Regions from separate parts of the Desulfitispora alkaliphila genome, predicted to be linked through region 2. Evidence: a T-box and tRNA genes for the amino acid it is inferred to sense, from the RefSeq annotation. Region 2 holds a T-box; the other holds one or more tRNA genes.
What was found. The T-box of region 2 lies ahead of tyrS (tyrosine--tRNA ligase). A T-box ahead of a tRNA ligase gene usually reads a tRNA of that ligase, here a tRNA-Tyr.

Region 1 (3,413 bases), on a different contig from region 2:
AACCTTTATAGCGACCTGATAACCATTCTCTAACATTCCCCAATGAACTTGCCCAATTGAGGCTGATGCAATAGGCTTCCACTTGAAATCTAAAAATATATTTTCAACTTTATCTCCAAGCTCACTTTCTAATACACTTCGCACTTGTTCCTGGGGAAGAACAGGAACATCGTCCTGTAGCTTTTCCAGTTCTTCTATGTATTCTTGAGGCAACAGATCCATCCGGGTACTCATAATTTGACCGAATTTAACAAAAGTAGGCCCCAGGTCTTGCAAGACGTTTTTAATTCTAACAGGCATTTTTTTTTCGCTGTCCTTAGATACAGTTCGTTGCTTATTGGGAAACAAATCGGACAAGCCAAATGTATCTAGGGTATAGCCGAAGCCATGTTTTACTAAGATATTTCCGATTTCCTTATACCTGCTTAAATTTCTGTATCGTTTTTGCAACATATTAAAACCACCTTAATGTGCTAGTTATGTTTAAAGTGGGGGCAATTTTCCGAAAGAAATTCCAATAGATCCAGGCCCCACGTGAGCGCCAATAACCGGCCCCACATCTTGAAGATTAATTTCTAGCTCAGGGTACAGATCATTTAATTCATTTCTCAATTCTTTAGCTTCTTCCAGGGTATCTACTTGCGGTATGGTTACCCACAAGCCTTTTGTACCATTTTCTTCAATAAATTTAGTAAATACACTTTTTAATCTAAAAAGAGCTTTTTGTTTAGTACGTACTTTTTCAAATACATCAATTTTACCTTCATGAATATGTAGAATAGGCTTAATCTGAAGAATAGTGCCCAAAAGTGCTTGAGCGCCACCTATTCGGCCACCCCTTTTTAGGTATTCCAATGTATCTACTAAAAAAAGAACTGTAGCATTATCTCTCATTAGCTCTAACATTTTAATGATTTCTGCTCTAGAATAACCTGCTTTAGCTGCTTTGGCAGCGTGAATTGTCATTGCTTGTAATCCTGATATAGTAGATTTAGAATCAAACATAGATATTTTAGCTTCTGGCAGGAGGGTTGCCGTACTTTTAGCATTGTTAAAGGCACCACTTAATTCAGAAGATAAATGAATAGATATTATTTCATCACCCTCTTCGTGGATCTCTTTATATACCTTAAGAAAGTCACCTGCTGGAGGTTGACTTGTGGTAACTGCCTCAGTTGAGTTTCGCAGTTTATCGAAAAACTCGCTGTTGCTGTAGGTTGTTCCCTCTCTAAAATTATCATTTTCTAAAATAACGGCTAAGGGTACTACTTGTATATTAAAATCGTTAATTTGCTTTGAAGTTAGATAGGCTGTGCTGTCTGTTACTATTCTGATACCCATAGGGTTTTACCTCCCACTATCTATTAGTATTAATTATATTTCGTGAAATTTACTATAAATTCCTGCTGTGACATTAAAAGAAAAATACTCTCTACTTAGCAGAGAGTATTGTAATTACATTAATTGGCTGGGGCGGCAGGATTCGAACCTACGCATGCGGGAGTCAAAGTCCCGTGCCTTACCGCTTGGCGACGCCCCACTGTTTTGTATATGTATTATGGTGGAGAGGGAAGGATTCGAACCTTCGAAGGCTGAGCCGGCAGATTTACAGTCTGCTCCCTTTGGCCACTCGGGAACCTCTCCTAAATAAATGGAGCCGACGATGGGACTCGAACCCGCAACCTGCTGATTACAAGTCAGCTGCTCTGCCAATTGAGCTACGTCGGCTTATTAATATGGCGGAGCTGACGGGAATCGAACCCGCGATCTCCGGCGTGACAGGCCGGCATGTTAACCGCTACACTACAGCTCCTTGGTGACCCGTACGGGATTCGAACCCGTGTTACCGCCGTGAAAGGGCGGTGTCTTAGACCCCTTGACCAACGGGCCGCTGGTCGGGGCGGAGGGATTTGAACCCCCGGCCCCCTGGTCCCAAACCAGGTGCGCTACCAAACTGCGCTACGCCCCGACTTCGAACGACAAGTTCAATTATAACTAAATAATCTATTTACGTCAATATGTTTTTTACAAAAAGTTATGTTTTTTTATTGCCAATTTAATTCAATTTTGTCGCCCTGTTGTAGTCTAGTAGTAAACTGAGCTGGTTCTCCATTTACTTTCATATTAAGTTTTGTTTGCGCACCCATAGGTGGGTTTGCATAATTAAGATGACTTAATACATCTGCCATAATCATATTAGTATTTTTACCGACAATTGAAATTTTATCCCCAATTTCTATAACTTCATTTGTATTTGATTCTTTACCGTTTTTGTAAATTTTCGACTTATAAGGCAATGGAACTTCTTTTCCGTTTACTATGATATAAAAATCATTCCAAACACTTGCTCCTACAAATTCTAAAAGTTCACTAACAGTGTTGACTAACTTTTTTCTTTCCAAAATCACATGATCACCATTTACTAAAATAGTATTTAAAGGGCAGTGCTGTTCATTAACTTTAACAACTTCACTCAAAATATTAATATCTCTTTTAGTACCATTTAAGTGCAATGTACAACTATCCATAGGAAATTGCTGTAATCTATAGCCTTTGTATTGCAAGAGGTTACCTAAATTTTCTAAAAATATTATTTTAACTATACTGTTATCCTCTAATGTTAACATAAAATTGTTGATTTTATCACCGTTGATTGTTATTTCTGGTTTAAGAGAAACTTTTTCTCCATTAAGTATAATTGTGGGCCATTGGTTTTTATCTAATAAATCGATTACTTGAGCTTGCCTGTCTATTCCATTACGCCCTTCCACAATATCGATTTTGCTGTATTCATCAATAGTAGTTTTAGTGTTGGCTTCTTTACCGTTAACAAAAATTTTTCCTGGAGTACCTACTGTCCCTTTTAGTATTGTTAATTTTCCGTTTACTGTAACTGTTAAGGAGCGTCCTGGTTTCCCATGAATTTTCATGGGTGAAATACCTGCTCCAATCAGTGCATCTAAAACAGTTGCTTCTCCATTACTAAAAAAACCAGCCAACTTTCCATTGACTTCAACATTTATCAACCCAGAACGTTTATTTGAACTTAGAAATATTCCAATCGGAGTCATTAGTTCAGGACCATTAAATTTATTAGGTATACTCTTTATATTATTTATAATATCTTTTCCTTTAACAACGACTCTCTCTAAAGGTAAACCAAGCTTGTTGGCTAAAACACTAGGCAGTATTGGTAACATACTACCTCCCCCAATACAGAATACTGCTTGAGGACTTTTCCCATTGATATTCAGAATTTCTTTGGCTATTTTATCTGCTAAGTCTTCTATAGTACTCTCAATTTTAGCAATTATTTCTCTTGAATTTGCCTCTATTCGTTGTCCTAAAACATCATTATAATATACTTGTTGTTTATAAAGATTCCGCTTTAGCATTTCACCATTATCAAAATC
Region 2 (3,413 bases):
CGGTCCAAGTACCATTGGCGCTGAAGGACTTAACTGCTGTGTTCGGCATGGGAACAGGTGTAACCCCCTCGCCATCACCACCAGACGATATATCATGTTAATATGTTTCATTCTAGTCTTCAGCTTGGTAAATTTCTAAACTCGTTTCCCTAAACTCCAAAACTCGCTTTGCTCAAACAGTTGGAGTTTGTTCGGTCAACTTCGTTAAGTAATTTTTTCAAGCTTCCGCCAATCCATTCACCATATTACATTTTATATTGACGCGCATAAAAGCGCTATATCCTATTAAGTTATATATAACTAAAACAGTGTAAGAAAACGGATAGGGACCGAACTTCTCACGACGTTCTGAACCCAGCTCACGTACCGCTTTAATGGGCGAACAGCCCAACCCTTGGGACCTACTTCAGCCCCAGGATGCGATGAGCCGACATCGAGGTCTTTTAAGTCTTTATCTTCAATTTTTATAATTTCAATTTTTTCTTCACTTGCTATCACAACATATCTCCTCTCTTCAATCAATATTCAGTTGACTGTAATATAATCTCCCTCAAACCGCAGTCTGAGGGAGCAATCATTTCTATCCTTTATTTGATCAAAGCCTTATGGTAAGTTTTCTTTCCTTTACGTATTTTAACCCCGTCTTTTAATTGTTCTGAAGTAATATTAAAATCAATTGTTTCAACTTTAGCATCATTAATCAGTACTCCACCCTGCTGTACCAGACGCCTTGCTTCACTCTTAGAAGCTGTTAGACCGCATGCCATCATTAAATCTAAAATACCGATAGACCCATCCTTCATCTGTTCGGCTGTAATTTCAGTAGTTGGCATGTTAGAGTCGTCTGAGCCGCCAGAAAAGAGAGCGTGAGATGCTTTTTTTGCCTTTTGGGCTTCTTCCTCACCGTGAATTAATTTAGTCAGTTCATGGGCCAAAATTTCCTTGGCTTCGTTCAGTTGACTACCTTCCCATTTATCCATTTCATCAATCTGCTCAAGTGGTAAGAAGGTAAGCATGCGTATACACTTGAGAACATCAGCGTCACCAACATTACGCCAATACTGGAAAAACTCAAAAGGTGATGTTTTGTTTGGATCAAGCCACACAGCGCCTTTTGCAGTCTTTCCCATCTTATTGCCTTCAGAATTCATCAGCAATGTAATTGTCATAGCGTAGGCATTTTGGCTCAGCTTGCGACGAATCAATTCCGTACCACCCAACATATTGGACCACTGGTCATCTCCACCAAGCTGCATATTACAGCCGTAATTCTGATATAGGTAGTAAAAATCGTAGGACTGCATAATCATATAGTTAAACTCTAAGAAAGAGAGCCCTTTTTCCATTCTATTTTTGTAGCATTCTGCCCGCAACATATTATTTACTGAGAAATGGGGGCCCACTTCACGAAGCATGTCAATGTAATTCAAGTCTAAAAGCCAGTCTGCATTGTTGACCATAATTGCTTTATCATCACCGAATTCAATAAATTTTTCCATTTGTTTTTTGAAGCAGTCACAGTTATGCTGGATTGTTTCAGGGGTCATCATAGAACGTACGTCAGTACGACCCGATGGGTCACCGATAAAGCCTGTGCCACCTCCAAGAAGGGCAACTGGTTTGTTTCCTGCCATCTGTAAACGCTTCATCAGGCATAATGCCATGAAATGACCAACATGCAAAGAATCAGCAGTGGGGTCAAACCCAATATAAAATGTGGCATTACCACTATTGATAAGATCTTTAATTTCTTCTTCGTCAGTAACCTGTGCAATTAAGCCACGAGCTACCAGTTCATCATAAATATTCATAATCACAACTCCTTTGACAAATTTTAATAATAAAAAATGCCCCTGCTCCAATTTGGAACAGAGGGCAATAATTGCGGTACCACCTCTACCTTGGAAGCTCTTCACAGAACTTCCCTCAGTAAGTGCAAAAGCACTAATACGCTATATCGGGCGTACCCATCAAACCCTACTAATAATTCAGGTAGCAGCTCCGGGATGTATTCGTATCAGCCTGTCTACAGCCTCGCACCAACCGGCTGCTCTCTGAAAGACGAAAAACTGACCTACTTCTTCCCTTCATGGCTTTGTGTTAATATGTTTTAATTTACATTGTAATTGATTAAGCTCAAAAAGTAAAGTGCCATGGGCAGCTTAATCTTGTGAGAAGGATTCAGAAAAAGGCATGAAAAACCCTTGTGGATGGTGACATACCTTACAGTTCCCTGGTGCTTCTTTACCTACATGTATATTGCCACATACAGTACACATCCAGGCAATTTCCTCTCCTCTCCTGAATATGGACCCATTTTCTATTTCATCAGCTAGTCTCCCAAATCTATCTGCATGAGTTTTTTCAATAGTTGCTATACCCTCAAAAACTTGCGCAATTTCTTCAAAGCCCTCTTCCCGTGCTGTCTTACCAAAACTCTTATATACCTCATCCCATTCTTCTAGCTCATTATGCTGGGCTGCTCTCAGAGCTTTAACAGTGTCATCATACAAATCAACGGGATAGGCTCCAGAAATGCTAATATTATCACCTGCAAAATCCCTAAGCTTTTGATAGAATACTTTGCCATGAGCCCTCTCCTGGTCTGCTGTATAATCAAATACAGCTCCAACCACATGAAATCCTTCCTTCTTGGCAGCAGAGGAGGCAATATTATAGCGATTTCTTGCTTGACTCTCCCCAGCAAATCCCCTCATCAGATTTTCATATGTCTTACTTCCTTTTAAGTTCATTTGTATCTCTCCTTTTACCCTTATAGTTGTACATTATTATAGCTATTAGTTTTTCCAAATAAAAAAGAAATAATCCCCTTTCGGGGATTATGAGTTATCCTATTTGTTATTCCATTGTCCATATGCTTTGCTTTAGAACACCTTAAAAACTTACCCTGTGGCAAAGTTTACTTATAACAGAGTTGCTGCTGCTTCGTCTACAATTACTACAACATCTGAATGTAACTGTAGCACCGATGCTGGCAGCTCAGGTGTAATGTTGCCTTTAATCATTTTATACACAGCTTCAGCTTTGTTCTCGCCACTTGCTAGAAGCAATATTTTGTTTGACTGCATTATGGTTTTTATACCCATGCTGATGGCTTGAGTTGGCACCTTATCTATTGAGTCAAAAAACCTTGCGTTTGCTTCTATTGTATCTGTATCAAGATTTACTAGATGGGTTAATGCCTCGAACTTTTCATTTGGTTCATTAAAGCCTATATGGCCATTCTGTCCAATCCCTAATAATTGAAGATCAATCCCACCTGCTTCTTTAATACTATTTTCATACTGCTGACATTCTACATCCATATTGTTTGCCTTTCCATTAGGTATATGGATATTTTCCTTTTTTATATCTATATTATTAAAAAGATGCTGTTCCATAAAATAATGATA

Region 1: it has a tRNA-Tyr gene. The T-box ahead of tyrS (tyrosine--tRNA ligase) is inferred to sense a tRNA for this amino acid. The anticodon was not compared.

What each region holds. Positions count from the first base shown of each region.
Region 1 is NZ_JBNPXS010000053.1:11,126-14,538, forward strand. It holds gene GGQ84_RS14065 (ABC1 kinase family protein) at 1-453, opposite strand, end outside; gene GGQ84_RS14070 (DegV family protein) at 484-1,341, opposite strand; tRNA gene GGQ84_RS14075 (tRNA-Gln) at 1,466-1,540, opposite strand; tRNA gene GGQ84_RS14080 (tRNA-Tyr) at 1,560-1,644, opposite strand; tRNA gene GGQ84_RS14085 (tRNA-Thr) at 1,653-1,728, opposite strand; tRNA gene GGQ84_RS14090 (tRNA-Asp) at 1,738-1,813, opposite strand; tRNA gene GGQ84_RS14095 (tRNA-Glu) at 1,815-1,890, opposite strand; tRNA gene GGQ84_RS14100 (tRNA-Pro) at 1,893-1,969, opposite strand; gene GGQ84_RS14105 (cell division FtsA domain-containing protein) at 2,046-3,413, opposite strand, start outside.
Region 2 is NZ_JBNPXS010000058.1:8,631-12,043, reverse strand. It holds partial or broken rRNA gene rrf (5S ribosomal RNA) at 1-85, opposite strand, end outside; gene tyrS (tyrosine--tRNA ligase) at 588-1,811, opposite strand; T-box leader at 1,869-2,100, opposite strand; gene rbr (rubrerythrin) at 2,163-2,753, opposite strand; gene nagB (glucosamine-6-phosphate deaminase) at 2,925-3,413, opposite strand, start outside.